One region of the Neorhizobium sp. 2083 genome, then DNA from elsewhere that is predicted to be linked to it. Evidence: predicted binding sites of a transcription regulator. Region 1 holds the regulator's gene; each other region holds the start of a gene.
The links. The regulator PhoB, encoded in region 1, activates phosphate uptake and scavenging genes when phosphate is short. The targets are predictions, from matches to a motif close to TGTCATNNANCTGTCAT.

Region 1 (4,340 bases):
CCGCGAAAACACTGTGACGGCTCTCATCGGTCCTTCCGGTTGCGGCAAGTCCACCTTCCTGCGTTGCCTCAACCGCATGAACGACACGATCGAGAACTGCCGCGTCACCGGCAAGATCACCCTCGACACGGACGATATCTACGACCAGAACATCGACGTCGTGGAACTTCGCGCCCGCGTCGGCATGGTCTTCCAGAAGCCGAACCCGTTCCCGAAGACCATCTACGAGAACATTTCCTATGGTCCGCGCATCCACGGCCTTTCCAAGAGCAAGGCCGACATGGACCAGATCGTCGAAGCGAGCCTGCAGCGCGCCGGCCTCTGGACCGAGGTCAAGGATCGTCTGCATGAATCCGGCACCGGCCTTTCTGGCGGTCAGCAGCAGCGCCTGTGCATTGCCCGTGCGATCGCCGTATCGCCGGAAGTCATCCTGATGGACGAACCCTGCTCGGCTCTCGACCCGATCGCGACCGCCAAGGTCGAGGAACTCATCCACGAGCTGCGCGCCAACTACACGATCGTCATCGTGACGCACTCGATGCAGCAGGCCGCCCGCGTGTCGCAGCGCACCGCCATGTTCCATCTCGGCCAGCTCGTCGAGGAGAACGATACGGACAAGATGTTCACCAACCCCGACGACCAGCGCACCCAGGACTACATCATGGGTCGTTTCGGCTGATCCAGCCGACCGTGCCGCCTGAAAATCAATTTTGAGGACTAGAAGATGGCATCGACCCATATCCTGTCGGCCTATGACGACGAACTGAAATATCTGAGCCGCCGCATCTCCGAGATGGGCGGTCTTGCCGAGCAGATGTGCTCGGACGCCGTGCGCGCGCTGGTCAATTCCGACGCCGCACTCGCCCAGAAGGTCATCTCCGACGACGTGATCCTCGATCACGCCGAGCGCGAGATCGGCGACAAGGCGATCGTCACGATCGCCCGCCGCCAGCCTGTTGCCGCCGACCTTCGCGAGATCGTCGGTTCGCTGCGCATCGCGTCCGATCTGGAGCGCGTCGGCGACCTCGGCAAGAACACCGCCAAGCGCGTCATCGCGGTTCAGGGCACCGGCGTTCCGCGCAAGCTCGCCCGTGGTCTCGAACATCTCTCCGATCTCGCCCTCGTGCAGCTCAAGGACGTCCTCGACGTCTACGCGACGCGTTCGGCGGAAAAGGCCGAGGCGATCCGCATCCGCGACGAGGAGATCGACGCGATGTACACCTCGCTGTTCCGCGAACTCCTCACCTACATGATGGAAGATCCGCGCAACATCACCACCTGCACGCATCTGCTGTTCTGCGCCAAGAACATCGAGCGTATCGGCGACCACGCCACCAACATCGCCGAGACCATCTACTACATGACGACGGGCGCGCAGCCTGAAGGCGATCGCCCGAAGGACGACTCGTCGAACACGCTCGGTGCGATCACCGAATAATGATGGAATGCTGACGGAGCAGAGCTGAAATGCTGCCTAAAATCGCGGTGGTCGAGGATGAAGAAGCGCTCAGCGTGCTTCTTCGCTACAATCTCGAAGCGGAAGGTTATGAGGTCGAGACGATCTTGCGGGGGGACGAAGCCGAGATCCGGCTTCAGGAGCGTACGCCGGATCTTCTGATACTCGACTGGATGCTGCCCGGCGTTTCCGGCATCGAACTCTGCCGCCGGCTGCGCATGCGTCCGGAAACGGAGCGCTTGCCGATCATCATGCTGACGGCCCGAGGCGAGGAAAGCGAACGTGTTCGCGGCCTCGCCACCGGCGCCGACGATTATGTGGTGAAGCCCTTCTCGACGCCGGAACTTATGGCCCGCGTCAAGGCCATGCTCCGCCGCGCCCGTCCCGAAGTGCTCTCCAGCGTGCTCCGCTGCGGCGATATCGAACTCGATCGGGAAACCCACCGCGTTCACCGAAAGAGCCGTGAGGTGCGCCTGGGCCCGACCGAATTCCGTCTTCTGGAGTTCCTGATGGCCTCGCCCGGCCGCGTCTTCTCGCGTTCGCAGCTTCTGGATGGCGTCTGGGGGCACGACATTTATGTCGACGAACGTACTGTCGATGTGCATGTCGGGCGCCTCAGGAAGGCGCTCAACTTCTCCAACATGCAGGATGTCATCCGCACCGTCCGCGGCGCGGGTTATTCGATGGAATCCTGAGGCGGTTCACGCCGCCTCGGTCTTCCGCTGCCATTCCGGCAGCGGGAAGATCCGGTCATAGGCCCAGTTGAAGATGAAGGCATAGACCACGTAGAAGACCGCAAAAGACACATCCATCATCAGCGCATGGAGAATGCTGACGCCGAGATACCAGGCGATCAGCGGCAGAAGCGCGATGAGCAGGCCAAGTTCGAACAGCACCGCATGCGCCACGCGTATTGCGGTGTTTTTCTGCGTGCTGCCGGTGAAACGCTGCATCAGATGGTCGAAGCCGAGATTGTAAAGATAGTTCCAGCCGGTGGCGATCGTCGCACTGCCGATGCCGACCACGCCGATATCGGTGGCCGGCATGCCGAAGGCGATGGCGCCGAGTGGTGTGATGATGGCGAGCCCGATCAACTCGAAACTGATGGCATGGCGGATACGGTCGCGTGTGGAGCGCATGATGACCTCCTGGGTGCTGTTCCGGGTCGTCCCGGAGTTCTTGCCCGGATGGGGGAGGTCGTCCTCGCCATCCTTCAGATAGGCGCAATGCCGATCCGGAGCAAGGCCTGACCGGCAGATCCGCCATCTGCAACAAAAAAAGCGGGCCGAAGCCCGCTTTCGATCTTGTCCTCGTGTCGCGCCGCCGCTCAGACGCGAACGGCAACCTTGCGGCGCTCGTTCACCGGCTGGTAGGCGAGCTTTGCGTGATAGCTGCAATAGGGCGAGGCGTCCGGGGATTCACAGCCGCAGAAGTGGAAATCTTCCTTGAGCGGATCGCCGACAGGCCACTTGCAGGTGCGCTCGGTCAGTTCGGTCAGTGCCAGGCGACGGGAGATCGGCACCACCACGTTCGAGGCGGGACGATATTCCATCTCCTCGTAAGGTTCGACCTCGATCTCTTCCTTCACCATCGTCGCGCCCACGGCGCGGGCTACAGTCCGGGTGGTGGTGGTAACGCGCGATGCATAGTTCGGAGCCCGCGGCGCCGATGTCGTGCGCTTGGCCGCCGATGTGCGACCGGTCGCGACCGTACCGCCGGCTTTCGCCCGGCCGGGAAGGCTGAGGCGATGCACCTTGCCGATCACCGCATTCCGGCTTACGCCTCCGAGTTGTGCTGCGATCTGGCTGGCACTCAGGCCCTCCGACCATAATCTTTTGAGCTTCTCGACACGCTCGTCTGTCCAGTTCATGCCCGTTCTCCGCCTTTGAACGTTGCTGGCATGCAGAATCCTTCCACCTTTGCTGCGAAAATCATTTCGCAGCACCCACTATATCTATGCTTGAGGTGACTAGTTCCGCCGCATGCAGTCTAGTAATTGATCTTTAACCTAGTGTGAGGCTGACTCCGTGGCAAGAGTCGGGCGAATCTGCGGGATTCGATTTCGTGGTTTTCCCCAACTTGCTGTCCTGGAGAGTCATTTTTGTCACATAAGCCCGGGCTTGCGCTTTCCGGCCGAAACCTGCCTAAAATGCCGAGCTTTGTTGACATTGACGGCCTAAACCACGATAGTGCCACCGCCGCCCAGTGGGCGGCATTTTTGATTTTTCGGCCCGTTCTGCGGGCTTTTTCGAGACTGCCTAGAGGAGTGATGTCGCCATGGCTGAAGCCGCGCTTTTCGACACGTTTGCCCGGGCTCCGCTGCGTTTCGAACGCGGCGAGGGCGTATGGCTTGTGACGGAGAGTGGCGAGCGATATCTCGACTTCGGTGCGGGCATCGCCGTCAACTCGCTTGGCTACGCCCACCCGCATCTCGTCGGCGCGCTGAAGGCGCAGGCCGACAAGGTCTGGCACACGTCCAATCTCTTCGAGCAGCCGGGCCAGGAGACGCTGTCGCGTCGTCTCGCCGACAACTCTTTCGCGGATAAGGTGTTCTTCACCAATTCCGGTGCCGAGGCGCTGGAATGCGCCATCAAGACGGCGCGCCGCTACCAGTTCGTGAAGGGCCATCCGGAGCGCTTCCACATCGTCACCTTCGAAGGCGCCTTCCATGGCCGCACGCTGGCGACCATCGCCGCCGGCGGCCAGGCGAAATATCTCGAGGGGTTCGGTCCCAAGGTCGAAGGCTTCGACCAGGTGCCGTTCGGCGACATGGACGCCCTGAAGGCTGCGATCACCGAAAAGACGGCGGCGATCCTCATCGAGCCCATCCAGGGCGAGGGCGGCATCCGGCCGGTCCCGAAGGAATTCCTGGCTGCGCTGCGCC
Region 2 (4,340 bases), on a different contig from region 1:
TCGTCCTCGCCTTCCGCGAAGATCACCCGGTTCCTTTCCGAAACCTTGGCGGCGCTGAAGATCGGCTTCATCACGAAACCGGAACGCCAGACGAAGCGGTTCAGCTGGTCGAGATAAGCCTCGAAATCATGGATCGGCCGCGAGGCGACACCGGTTTCGGCGGCAGCCCTGGCAACCGCCGGCGCGATGCGCAGGATGAGGCGCGGATCGAAGGGCGAGGGGATCAGGTAGTCGGCGCCGAAAATCGGCGTCTCGCCGGAATAGGCCCGCGCCGCGACGTCGGAAACTTCCTCGCGGGCCAAAGCTGCGATCGCCTTGACCGCTGCCATCTTCATTTCCTCGTTGATCGTCCGGGCACCGCAATCGAGCGCGCCGCGGAAGATGTAGGGGAAACACAGCACGTTGTTGACCTGGTTCGGGAAGTCCGAACGGCCGGTGCAGATCATCGCGTCCGGGCGCGCGGCGCGGGCGAGCTCCGGCATGATTTCCGGCGTCGGGTTGGCAAGCGCCATGATCAGCGGCTTTTCGGCCATCTGGACCAGCAGTTCGGGCTTCAGCACGCCGGCGGCGGACAGGCCGAGGAACACGTCGGCACCGCCGATGCTGTCGGCAAGCACCCGCTTGTCGCTCTTCTGGGCGTAGATTTCCTTCCACTCGTCCATCAGCGTGTTGCGCCCGTCATAAACGAGGCCTTCGATGTCGTGGACCCAGATATTCTCCTTCTTCGCGCCGAGCGAGACGAGGAGATGCAGGCAGGCGAGCGCCGCGGCACCCGCGCCCGACGTGACGATCTTGACGTCGGATATGTTCTTGCCGGCAAGTTCCAGCCCGTTCAGGATCGCGGCGGCGACGATGATCGCGGTGCCGTGCTGGTCGTCGTGGAAGACCGGGATGTTCATCTTTTCGCGCAGCCGGCGCTCGACTTCGAAACATTCCGGCGACTTGATGTCTTCGAGGTTGATGCCGCCGAAGGTGGGTTCCAGCGCCGAGACGGTCGAAACCATCGCCTCGATGCCGGGCGCCTCGATCTCGATATCGAACACGTCGATGCCGGCGAATTTCTTGAAGAGGACCGCCTTGCCTTCCATGACCGGCTTGGAGGCCAGCGGACCGATATTGCCGAGACCGAGCACGGCCGAGCCGTTGGAAATGACGGCGACGAGATTGGCGCGGGCGGTATAATCCGCCGCCATGTCCGGATTGTCGCGGATCGCCAGGCAGGGCGCTGCAACGCCCGGGGAATAGGCGAGCGCCAGGTCGCGCTGGTTGCCGAGCGGCTTGGTCGCCTGGATCTCCAGCTTGCCGGGACGTGGGTAGCGGTGGAAGAACAGCGCCTGTTCGTCGAGATCGGCATTGACCGGCATGGTCGGCGCCTTCGGTTTGTCCTGCGCGTTCATCGTTCCTCCTGGCTTGCTTGTTTTGTCTTTGAGGGGTCGAAAGGAGAGACCTCTCATTACATCAATCGACCAGAAGCGACAGCAGGTAATTTGCGGTCATGGCGGAAATTGGAACATGGCCGGTCGGGCGTCGTGATCCGCCTTTCCCGGCCCCTGTCATCATCCTGAAACACGAGTCTGGTTTTGAAGCCCCTAGAAGCGGCAGCGAAAGGACGACTTCGTGACCGGTGAGATGGATACACGGCATTTCAGAACGCTCTTCATTTCGGACGTTCACCTGGGCTCCAAGGCGGCCCGAACGGATTTTCTCCTGGATTTCCTGCGCTATCATGAAGCGGAGACCATCTTCCTGGTCGGCGACATCGTCGATGGCTGGCGGCTGAAGCGCAACTGGTACTGGCCGCAGGGCTGCAACGACGTGGTCCAGAAGCTGCTGCGCAAGGCGCGCAAGGGCACCCGCATCGTCTACATCCCCGGCAACCACGACGAATTCCTGCGTTCCTTCCCCGGCACCCATTTCGGTGGCATCGAAGTTGCCGAGCGCGAAATCTACGAAATGGCCGACGGCAAGAAATACCTGATCCTGCATGGCGACGAATTCGACGTCGTGGTCCGCAATGCGCGCCTGCTCGCCTATCTCGGCGACTGGGCCTATGACGCGGCCATCGTCATCAATATCGGCCTTGCCGCCATCCGCCGTCGCCTCGGCATGCCCTACTGGTCGTTCTCGGCCTGGGCCAAGCTGCAGGTCAAGCACGCCGTGAACTTCATCGGCGAGTTCCAGCGGGTCGTCGCCGACGAAGCCCGCCGTAACAATGTCGATGGCGTCATCTGCGGCCACATCCATCACGCCGTGATGGAAGACATCGACGGCATCCACTACGTCAATACCGGCGACTGGGTGGAAAGCTGCACGGCGATCGCCGAGAACTTCGACGGCACGCTGGAGATGATCTCCTGGCAGAACATCACGGCCACGGCCGAGATCAAGTCCCTGCCGGCGCCGAAATCCCTTGAGGACATGCAGGCCGCCTGAGCGGCCTGCGATGGCGGGCCGGCGGTCAAGAGGCCATTTCTTGCCATAGGCAGGCACCGGGGTGTGTGTTAGGTAAGCTGAAACTTCAGCAACCCACCCGTGAAATCGTGATTCCCTCAAATACGGCGCAATCCGCGCCCCGGTTCTTCCAGTTGCGCTGCGCGATTGCCTATGGGGCGCCGCTCGGGGTGAATGGCGTGATTCTGCCCTATCTGCCCGTCTGGCTGGACGGGCTGGCTTTCACCGAGTTCGAAATCGGCATTGTGCTCGCAGCCCAGCTTTTCCTGCGCGTGGCCGCCGCTCCGGTTGCCGGTCTGCTGGCCGACCGCATGACGGAACGAACGCTGATGCTCGCCTGGTCCGGTGCCCTGTCGCTGCTGACGGCGTTCGCCATGTTCTTCATCCGCGACTTCTGGCCGGTTCTGATCGTCGTTGCCGTTCAGGCGGCGGTTTTTGCGCCCTATGCGCCGATCGTCGAATCAATCGCCGTCAGCGGGGTCCGGCGCTGGGGTTTCCAATATGGCTCGATGCGGGTGTGGGGATCGGTCGGCTTCGTGGCCGTGACGCTTTTGGTCGGCGAACTGCGCGGCTTCTGGGGCTTCCAGGCCATCCCTTCGGCGATGGCGGTCGGCTTTCTGCTGACCGTCGGCGTCGCCTTCGCCGCGCCCAGGCTCGGCAGGGCGGTGTTGCGGCCGGACGTCGACCGGATGCCTCAGCCGAGCTCGCTCAGGCGCCTCGATCTGCATGTGCTGATGATCGGCGCATCGGTCGCGCAGGCGGGCCACGGCATGTTCTATACGTTCGGCACGATCCACTGGCAGCAGATCGGCTTTTCGAACGGTTCGATCGGCGTGCTTTGGAGTGCCGCAGTCGTGTCGGAGATCCTGGTCTTCTTTGCGGCAGGCTGGATCGCCCGCAGGGTTTCGCCCTGGACGCTGATGCGGATAGGGTGTGCCGTGGCGGTGCTGCGCTGGACGCTGTTTCCGATGCCGCTCGATTTCTGGGGATATCTGGCGCTGCAGGCCACCCATGCCTTCACCTTCGCCTTCGTGCATATCGGCATCCAGCATCGGCTGGTCGAGGCGGTGCGCGAGGACCAGGAAGCCTCGATGCAGGGCGCCTATGTGTTTTACAACGGCGTTTTCCTGGCGCTGTCGACGGTGCTTTCCGGAATGCTCTACCGCCAGTTCGGCCTGACGAGCTACGTCGCCATGTCCGTCCTGGCACTTGTCGGCCTGGCGATCATCGCGCTTGCGGCAAGACTTCAGCCCCAGAGGGTCGCATCCGGCGGATAGACGAGGGATCCTTCGTAACGCAGCCTGTCCGGCCGGTCGCGGGCAAGCAGCAGCGGCCCGTCGAGATCCGCATAATCCGCGTCCTGGGCAAGCAGCGCGGCCGGCGCCATGGCAAGCGAAGAGCCGACCATGCAGCCGATCATCACCGCAAATCCCATCAGCGGCCGGAGCGATCATAGTTTAATCCTTTCAGACCAGGCGAGCAAAAGTAGCGCGAATATCGTTCACCAACACCTGCGGCCGCTCTAGCGCCGCGAAGTGGCCACCGTCGCTCTCGCCGTTAAAATAGATCATCTGCGAATAACGGCGTTCAGCCCAACGCCGAGAGATGCGGACATGTTCGCCCTTCAGCATCGTGAAGCCTGTCGGCACGGTGATCGGACCTTTAGGCTGTCCGCCTGCCGGGCCGCCCGCCTTTGAGAGTTCCCAGTAGAGCCGGGCCGCGGACGCGCCGGTGTTGGGAAGCCAATAAAGCATGATGTCGTCTAGAATCTCGTCAATAGAGAAAGACGCCTCAGCGTCCCCGCGCGTGCCGCCGGTGTCCTGGAACATGGCGTAGATCCAGGCCGCCAGGCCGGACGGCGAGTCCGCCAGCGAGTAGCCGATTGTTTG
Region 3 (4,340 bases), on a different contig from region 1:
GAGGGCTGCGAACCCGACGCCGGTCCAGGAGGCCGGATGGGTCCAGATATCCATCGCCACGAATTGCGAACCGCCGGCGAACACCAGCGCGCTCATCAGGGCCGTTTCCGCCGGCGACAGGCCCTTGGTGGCCGCAACCGCCCCGAAAACGAGGCCGATCGGGATGACCGCTGCGATCAGCGGCGAGATCGCGCGCATGCCGCCGAGGAAGTCTTGCTGTTTGGTGTTGTCGTTCATTCGATAACCTTGATCTCGGGTAGATATGGCGTCTGCCCCTCATCCGCCTGCCGGCACCTTCTCCCCGCACGCGGGGAGAAGGACATATGCCGCCCTCTCTCCGTTTCACTCCGACATCGCGCGGGGCACGTCCCCTCTCCCCGCCTGCGGGGAGAGGTGGAGCGCAGCAAGCTGCGCTCTGGGTGAGGGGCTTAAAGGCGCCCAGACCTGCCGTCTTGAACGAAAGTGATCAGCGCGCGCGATACTGCCCCGGCGTCAGGCCGGTACGCGCCTTGAAGTGCCGGGTGAAATGCGCCTGGTCGGCAAAGCCGCATTCGAGCGCGATCTCGGCCGGCTGGCCGCCCTCCCGCAAGCGCCGCCGCGCCGCGCGGATGCGGATGTCGGTGAGGAAGGAATGCGGGGTGATGTGGAACTCCTTGCGGAAGGCGCGGATGAGATGCGCCCGGCTGAGACCCGCGACCGTTGCCAACTCCTCCAGCCCCACATCGGAGGCGAAATTTTCGATCAGGTAATCGCGGGCCTGGCGCACCGCCGTGCGCTCCGCGGTCTCGGCCGGCACGATGATCGAACTGCCGTGGCGGCGGAACATCGCGTCAAGCACAAGGAACATCGCCTGACTGGTTTCGAGAGCGCCCGCCCCTTCCTCGAGCGTCCGGTGCGCCTCGTGAAACGCGTCGGCGAGCGCCTGGTCGTGAAGGATCTGCCTGCCGAAGGCCGGCGTGCCCTGGAAGGATTTGCCGGTGACGTCTTCGAGGATTTCGCGAAACAGCGCCATGTCCGGATAGATCATCCGGTAGCGATAACCGCCCTCGACGGGCGCGCCGTCGTGGATCTCGCCGGGATTGATGAGATAGAGATCGCCCGGCCCCGAGCTTTCGCGTAAGCCCCGGATCGTCGCGATCTGGGCGCCGCGCTCGATGGCGCCGATGCTGAACGTGTCGTGCGCGTGTGGCGCGAATTCATGGGTGAGGAATGTGGCGGACAGACATTCCATGCCCCCGAAACGGCTGTCGCGCCAGAAGCGGGTGGTTTCCGCCTGGGCGAGCGGCATGTAATCGGCTGCCTGTTCCTGCGAGACGTTCTGCATCGCGCGGATATAGCAGATTTCCGCGCCGGCCTCTTGAACAAAAGTGACCGCCTTCAGTCTTTCAGGCGATCTTGCGCGCCGCCACGCGACCCATCGGATGCAGCGAATGCACCTGGAAAGGAGCGCCCGGCTCTTCCTCGATGAACAGCGCCAGATTGGCGATCTCGACCGGCTTTTTCAGGTAGGGTTCGAAATAGTCGCGCAGCGCCAGATCGAAACGCGGCATCTCGACCGGCAGCAACGGGCCGGTCAGCGTCATGTGGAACCGGAACTCGTCCATCACGTAAGGATGGCCCCAGCGGTGCAGGTTGGCGAATTGCGGTGCAGACAGATTGCCCGGATCGTTGCGTTCCAGTTCTGCCTCGGTCAGCGGCGTGCGGAAATTGTCGAATTCCTGGACGACGGACGCGGCAAGAAACCGCATGGTGTCGCAGGGCACGACCGGCGCCAGGCCGAAAAAATTGCCGAGCCGCACGACTTCGAGCCTGGGCAGCTCGAACGGGCTGTGGGTTCCGGCAAACCGCATCAGGTGGCGCAGCAGCATCGATTCGGTAACGTCGGGCGCCAGCCGGAACGGCGCCTTCAGCGTCGCATGGAAACCGTAGCGGCGCGGCAGTGCGGTGTGGAAAGCGACCTCGTGAATGCCCATGCCGCGGATTGCCGGCGGCTCCGTCGCATCGCCCGAAAAGGCGTTGCGGCCAAGCCACTGGGCCGCGGCCAGCGTCAGCGGATCATGCGCCGGAGGCGTGAAATGAATGGCATAGCGCATGCGTCACCTTCTGAACGTCCTTTTCAGCAACCCCGTTGTTTTACGCATTGCTCAACAATCCCTGCGGTGGGGGTTAAGTGATTTGCGTGACAGAATAACGACGCGGAGGGCCGAAAACTCGCGTTTAACGCGAGGCGACCGCCAGATGATTGGCGAGCGTGAATGACGACGGAAGCCGCATTTCCCGGCCATTCACGGCATTGAGCGCCGCATCCGCCAACCTGTGCGCGATGCCGAAACTCACCTTGAAACCACCCGTGAGCGCAATCACTCGGGCGTGATCGGGATGCGGGCCGACCATCGGATCGCGGTCGATCGCCTTCGGCCTCAATCCCGCCCAGCGCTCGGCAACCGGGGCCTTGGCCAGGGCCGGCACCAGTGCCCGGGCACGCAAGATGAGGTCGTCGAGTTGGATATCGGTCGAGGACGGATCGTCGAACACATCCTCGCTGGTGCTGCCGACCGCCACATGGCCACCCTCGTGAGCGACCACATAAAGACCGTTCAGGAAGATCACCGGCAGGGCGGGGTCGATATCGGCCTTCAGCAGGGCCGCCTGTCCCTTGACCGGCTGGCCGATGAGACGCGGATAGGGTGGCGAAATCCCTTCAAGCAGCGGGAAGGATCGGTGGCCGGCCGAGACGATGCAGTGCCCGAACGCGACGCTTTCGCCCCCGCGGAATATAATCCTATTCGATACCGGGTCGATCGTCTCCGCCTCGATCCCCTCGACGACCTGCACATGGCCCGCGGATCGAAGGAAGGCGGCAAGCGCCGAAACTAGGCCGCGCGGCGATACGCGCGCCGCAAAGGTGTCGTGGACGAGGCCGGCCGCGGCAAAGGAGGCATCCGGCCACCCCTTCTGCGGGGGGCGGTCGAGCACATGCCAGTGGAAACGCCGCTCGCCGCGCCGCCAGCACGCTTCGGCATCGGCCGAATGGCCGAGCGCGATCTTTCGCAGATGCGGCTTCGGCAGCGGGATCAGCCGGCCGGACCGGCGGTAGCCGCAGGCCATCCCGGTCTCGGCCTCAAGCTCGGCGATCTCGTCTTCCAGCGACAGGAGCGCATCGAACTGGAACTGTTTCTTGTCGTTCCATTTGTCCGGCATGTGCGGCATCAGGGCGCCGAGCAGCCCGCCGCTCGCCCCCTGCCCCAGCGGGCCGGCATCGACAAGCAGGGTGCGGATACCCAGACGCTCGGCCTTGACCGCCGCCCACAGGCCCATGACGCCGCCACCGACGATGACGAGATCCGCGGATGACGGAAGGACATGAGATTGACCGCCGAAGCCGGCAGGATTATCCGCATGTCCCATGAGTGATCGTCATCCTGAAGTTCGTGCGACCGACAGCCAGAATCCCGATGCCCAGGCCCTGGATTGGCATGAGGGCGATATGCCCTATTCCCAGAAATTTGGCGATCACTTTTATTGCCGCACCGACGGGCGGCTGGAATGCGGCCACACGTTCCTGGCCGGCAACGGCCTGCCGGAGCGCTGGGAAGGGCGTCAGAATTTCCGGATAGGCGAACTCGGCTTCGGCACCGGCCTGAATTTCTGCGAGACCTGGCGGCAATGGAAGCTTTTCCGCGCCCCCGGCGCAAAGCTGCATTTCACCTCGTTCGAGCTCTATCCGATGCAGCGCGACGAGATCGATCGGGCGCTTGCCCGCTGGCCGGAGATCGACGCGGAACGGCAGGCGCTGGTCGGGGCATGGCCTGACGGGCCTGCCGGCCATGTGGTGATCGAGGCCGATACCCAGACCCGGCTCACCGTCGTCTGCGGCCCGGCGCTCGAAGGCGTTTCCCTGGCCGAGGCGGATTTCGACGCCTGGTTCCTCGACGGCTTTGCGCCGTCCCGCAATCCCGACATGTGGTCGCCCGAAATCATGCAGGCGATCCACGGCAGGACCTTGCCCGGCGGCACGTTCGGCACCTATGCCGCCGCCGGCTTCGTACGGCGAAACCTTCAGGCGGCCGGCTTCGTCGTGGAGCGGCGTCCAGGTTTTGCGGGCAAGCGCGAGATGTTGTGCGGCATCAAGCCGGCATCCTGAAACGGTCACCCGGCGCAAAAGGGGGCACCCGACGCAGAACAGCCGGCCTGACGACCGGCTGCCATCCATCGGGTCACGCGGCGGCCTATTGGCAGACGCGCAGGCTTTCCATGTGCCAGCCGCCGTCATAGGCGTTGCGCACGCGGCGGTCCTCGTACCAGCAGCGCGGCCGGGGCGGCGGTGGCGGGTCGATGTA
Region 4 (4,340 bases), on a different contig from region 1:
GGAAGGTGGCTACACCATCCACTATCCGTCCAAGGAAGAGATGTCGATCTATGACGCGGCCATGAAGTACAAGGACGAGGGCACCCCGCTCGTCATCTTCGCCGGTGTCGAATACGGCAACGGTTCGTCGCGCGACTGGGCCGCGAAGGGCACTAACCTTCTCGGCGTCAAGGCGGTCATCGCCCAGTCCTTCGAGCGTATCCACCGCTCGAACCTGGTCGGCATGGGCGTCGTTCCCTTCGTCTTCGAAGAGGGCACGACCTGGGCCAGCCTCGACCTCAAGGGTGATGAAACCGTCACCATCGAAGGCCTCGAAGGCGATATCAAGCCGCGCGAATGGAAGATCGCCAAGATCACCTATGGCGACGGCACGGTGAAGGAAATCAACATCCTTTGCCGCATCGATACGCTCGACGAGGTCATCTACATGAACAACGGCGGCATCCTGCAGACCGTTCTGCGCGATCTGGCTGCCTAAGTGACGAACGCCGCCCGCAGGCTTAGCCTGCGGGCCACCAATTTCTCCACGAGAGTTACGCTGCCCCTCACCCTAGCCCTCTCCCCGCACGCGGGGAGAGGGGACTTCAGAGTTTGCGGCTCGTACCTTCTCCCCGCGAGCGGGGAGAAGGTGCCGGCAGGCGGATGAGGGGCAGTTCCAACACATAAGGTCCCGTGCCTTGACCGTCGTCATCCTCACCGGAATGGCCGTCACCGTTTTCCTGACATCGCTGCTTTCGGGAATCTTCGGCATGGCGGGCGGACTGATCCTGCTCTGGGTGCTGCTTTTTCTCTTTCCCGTCGGCACCGCGATCGCCATCCACGGCGTCATCCAGATGGTATCGAACGGGTCGCGCGCCTGGTTTTCCCGCGCCTATATCGACTACCGCATTCTCGGCATCCTCTGCCTCGGTCTCATCATCTCCAGCGTCATCCTGCTGATCGTCGACTACCAGCCGGACCTGATCGTCGTGTCGATCGCGATTGGGCTGATGCCGATCCTTGTCTGGATGCCGGTGTCGAAGCTGAGGCTCGATGCCTCGAAGCCGCTGCATGCGCTGGTCTGCGGGTTGATCGCCGGGGCGCTGACGGTCGGCGTCGGCGTGTCGGGGCCGACGATCGACATCTTCTTCATCCGCACCACGATGGACCGGCGCAAGGTGATCGCCACCAAGGCGGCGGTACAGGTCGCCTCGCATGCGACGAAGGTGGTGTTCTACTGGAATGCGGCCTCGCAGCTGCCGACCACCGAGTGGATCGCGGTGCTGGTGGCGGCGCCGGTTGCCATACTCGGGGCGCGGGCGGGCAATGACATCCTGCAGAGGATGACCGACCAGAATTTCCGCGCCTGGACGCGCTGGATCGTCACCGGTGTCGGTGCCGTTTATTTTACTCAAGGGTTGCTCAAACTGATTTGACCCGGGCGCGTTTTTCGCAAAATTTGGCACCCGACGAAACGCATTCGGGAAACCGATCAATTATCCGCTCTTCACCCCTTCGTGACTTTCTCTTGAAGGTTCCCGGTGGTTACTTTCCGCCATCCAGTGCGTTAGGCCCTTGATCGCCGCGAGCAATCGTGGATAACAGTTGCCCTGATAAAAAGGTCTGCCACCCATGCCCTTTCGTTTTCGCTCCGTAATCCTCGTTGCGGGCCTGGTCTATGCCGGCGCCGCATTTGCGGGGGAGGTCAGGGCGCCGAAGGGCGTGATCGAGCTTTTCACGTCTCAAGGATGCTCCTCCTGTCCGCCGGCCGATGCCGCGCTCGGCGAGCTTGTGGCCCAGGGCGACATGGTCGTGCTCTCCTATCACGTCGATTACTGGAACTACCTCGGCTGGACCGACACGCTGAGCTCGAAGGAGAATACGGAGCGGCAATATGGTTATGCCAAGTCGCTCGGGCGCAGCGGCGTCTACACTCCCCAGGTCGTCATCAACGGCCGCGACCACGTCAAGGGCACCGATCTCGCCGTCATCAACGACAAGGTGAAGACGCTTAGCCAGAACGGCAAGGGGCTCGACGTTCCGGTCACCGCGGCGATGCGCGGCGACGAGATCGAGATCGAGATCGACGCCGGCAAGGGACAGGCGGACGTCGTCGTCGCCTATTTCACCAAACGCCAGCAGGTGGATGTCACCAAGGGCGAAAACAGCGGCAAGACAATGGAATACTGGCACGCCGTTTACGACGTGCAGTCGGTCGGCACATGGAACGGCCAGAGCATGAAGCTGACCTTGCCGGGCAAGCTGATGGGCAAGTCGAAGAAGGATGGCTGCGCGATCCTGCTGCAGGCGTCGGGGCCGGGCGGCGAGCCGGGCGCCATCCTCGGCGCCACCGTGCTGATGGCGGGCCGCAAGAAATACTGACCGCTGGCGTGGTTCAAAGCTTGCCGGACTGTCGTGATTGATTGTTGGCGGCCCGATCCAATAACATTGGGGGGCTGGGGGTAAGGGTCAATGCGACCAGACCGGGCCATATGGCGCAGAAAAACGGCGCCAACCAACGCCATCAATCTCGCTTCGAAATCGGGCGCTCTTTTGTTCGAAATGGGGCAAGAATAAAATCGTCCGGTTCACCGCCGGCGGGATTGCGGGGTTGATTTTTACCGCCTCTCGGGCACACTGTCATATCTCTGACATTTGACGATTTGGGAGTCTTGATGACAGATCAGCCGGATTTGCCGGGGGGACAGAGACCCCAGGACACAGCCGTTGTCGTCGATCTCAGTGATTATCGGCAAAACCGCGATCCAGCACCGGTCACCTTCCACCGGCGGGAACTCGATGCGATATTAAGGATTTACGGCCGCATGGTCGGCGAAGGAGAGTGGAAGGACTACGCGATCGATCACCTGAAGGATCGGGCGGTGTTCTCCATCTTCAAGCGCTCCGGCGAAGCGCCGCTTTTCCGGATCGAGAAGGACCCGAAACTCGCCGCCAGGCAGGGTGCCTATTCGGTGATAAACACTCACGGGATGATCCTGAAGCGCGGCCACGAGCTGCCGCAGGTGCTGAAAGTGTTCGACAAGGTGCTGAAGCTGATCGACTGAGGCGGCCCGTTATCCGCCGATCCGCTATTCGGTAAACAGCGAGCCGGGATAGGCTGCCGGATCCGGATCGGTTTCATTGCCTTCGCCAAGGGTTGCTTGCATCAGCACCGTATCCTGCCATTTCCCGTGCTTGAAGCCGGTGCCTTTCAACGTGCCGGTCAGCTCGAAGCCGAGGCCGCGGTGGAGCGCCACGGAGGCCGGGCTCGCGCCGCCGATGACGGCGACCATCTGGCGAAAACCGAGCTTCTCGCAACGCACCAGCAGCTCTTTGAGCAGCGCCTTGCCGACGCCCTTGCCGCGCGCTTCGGGCGCGAGGTAGATCGAATCCTCGACCAGCCAGCGATAGGCGGGGCGGGTGCGGAAGGCCGACGCGTAGGCGTAACCGAGAAGCGTGCCGTCTTCCTGTTCCGCCGCGATATAGGGATAGCCCTTGGCCCGGATCGCCTCGAAACGGCCGGTCATCTCGATCTCGTCCGGCGGAGTGATCTCGTAGCTTGCGGTGCCGTTCAGCACGCTGTCGCGATAGATTTCGGTGATAGTGGGAAGATCGGCGGGGGATGCGTCGCGCAGATGAAATGTCATTGATATTGAGGCCTTCGAAAGAATGGCCAAGCCTATGCTGCGGCGCGAAGCGGGGCAACAAAAAAGGCGGCCCGGAGGCCGCCTTTTCCTGTTCGTATTCCTCGAATTAGTTGTTCCGGTTGCCCAGGAACTGCAGGAGGAACGTGAAGAGATTGATGAAGTCGAGGTAAAGGGTCAGTGCACCCATGATGGCCTTGCGGCCAGCAACCGCGACGTCGTCGCCGTCAAAATACATTTCCTTGATCTTCTGCGTGTCGTAGGCGGTGAGGCCTGCGAAGATCAGAACGCCGATGACCGAGATCGCCCAGGCGAGCGGGGCGGAACCCAGGAAGATGTTGACGATCGAAGCGATGATCAGGCCGAACAGGCCCATGATCAGGAACGAACCCATGCCCGACAGGCTTCTCTTCGTCGTGTAGCCGTAAAGCGACAGCGCGCCGAAGGACGCAGCGGTGATGAAGAACGTCTGCACGATGCTCTGGGCGGTGTAGACCAGGAAGATCGACGACAGCGAGAGACCCATCAGAGCGGCATAGCCCCAGAAGGTGGCCTGTGCCGAGCTGACGCTCATCTTATGAACGCGGAAGCTCAGGAAGAACACCACTGCGAGCGGTGCGAGCATGACGACCCAGCGAAGCGGCGAACCGTAGATCGCAGCGCCAAGGCTGGTCAGCAGGATGCCGTTCGGAAGCCGGGCGACAGCTGCGGCTGCAT

Region 2: a site for PhoB is predicted at 1,552-1,568, ahead of J2X76_RS20065 (UDP-2,3-diacylglucosamine diphosphatase). Genes of this name have one in related genera too.
Region 3: a site for PhoB is predicted at 2,180-2,196, ahead of J2X76_RS09360 (DUF1045 domain-containing protein). Genes of this name have one in related genera too.
Region 4: a site for PhoB is predicted at 2,618-2,634, ahead of J2X76_RS22900 (DUF2794 domain-containing protein). Genes of this name have one in related genera too.

The regions. Positions count from the first base shown of each region.
Region 1 covers NZ_JAVDTC010000001.1:1,011,510-1,015,849, reverse strand. The annotation lists gene pstB (phosphate ABC transporter ATP-binding protein PstB) at 1-679, shown strand, start outside; gene phoU (phosphate signaling complex protein PhoU) at 725-1,438, shown strand; gene phoB (phosphate regulon transcriptional regulator PhoB) at 1,468-2,151, shown strand; gene J2X76_RS05215 (PACE efflux transporter) at 2,158-2,595, opposite strand; gene J2X76_RS05210 (GcrA family cell cycle regulator) at 2,784-3,326, opposite strand; gene J2X76_RS05205 (aspartate aminotransferase family protein) at 3,734-4,340, shown strand, end outside.
Region 2 covers NZ_JAVDTC010000005.1:163,900-168,239, reverse strand. The annotation lists gene J2X76_RS20070 (NADP-dependent malic enzyme) at 1-1,397, opposite strand, end outside; gene J2X76_RS20065 (UDP-2,3-diacylglucosamine diphosphatase) at 1,630-2,433, shown strand; gene J2X76_RS20060 (MFS transporter) at 2,541-3,728, shown strand; partial or broken gene J2X76_RS20055 (dipeptide epimerase) at 3,698-3,886, opposite strand; gene J2X76_RS20050 (epoxide hydrolase) at 3,918-4,340, opposite strand, start outside.
Region 3 covers NZ_JAVDTC010000002.1:254,670-259,009, forward strand. The annotation lists gene J2X76_RS09350 (AzlC family ABC transporter permease) at 1-237, opposite strand, end outside; gene J2X76_RS09355 (AraC family transcriptional regulator) at 467-1,324, opposite strand; gene J2X76_RS09360 (DUF1045 domain-containing protein) at 1,386-2,093, opposite strand; gene J2X76_RS09365 (FAD-dependent oxidoreductase) at 2,218-3,408, opposite strand; gene mnmD (tRNA (5-methylaminomethyl-2-thiouridine)(34)-methyltransferase MnmD) at 3,407-4,144, shown strand; gene J2X76_RS09375 (hypothetical protein) at 4,230-4,340, opposite strand, start outside.
Region 4 covers NZ_JAVDTC010000006.1:229,726-234,065, forward strand. The annotation lists gene acnA (aconitate hydratase AcnA) at 1-478, shown strand, start outside; gene J2X76_RS22890 (sulfite exporter TauE/SafE family protein) at 678-1,415, shown strand; gene J2X76_RS22895 (thioredoxin family protein) at 1,612-2,361, shown strand; gene J2X76_RS22900 (DUF2794 domain-containing protein) at 2,655-3,044, shown strand; gene J2X76_RS22905 (N-acetyltransferase family protein) at 3,069-3,626, opposite strand; gene J2X76_RS22910 (Bax inhibitor-1/YccA family protein) at 3,733-4,340, opposite strand, start outside.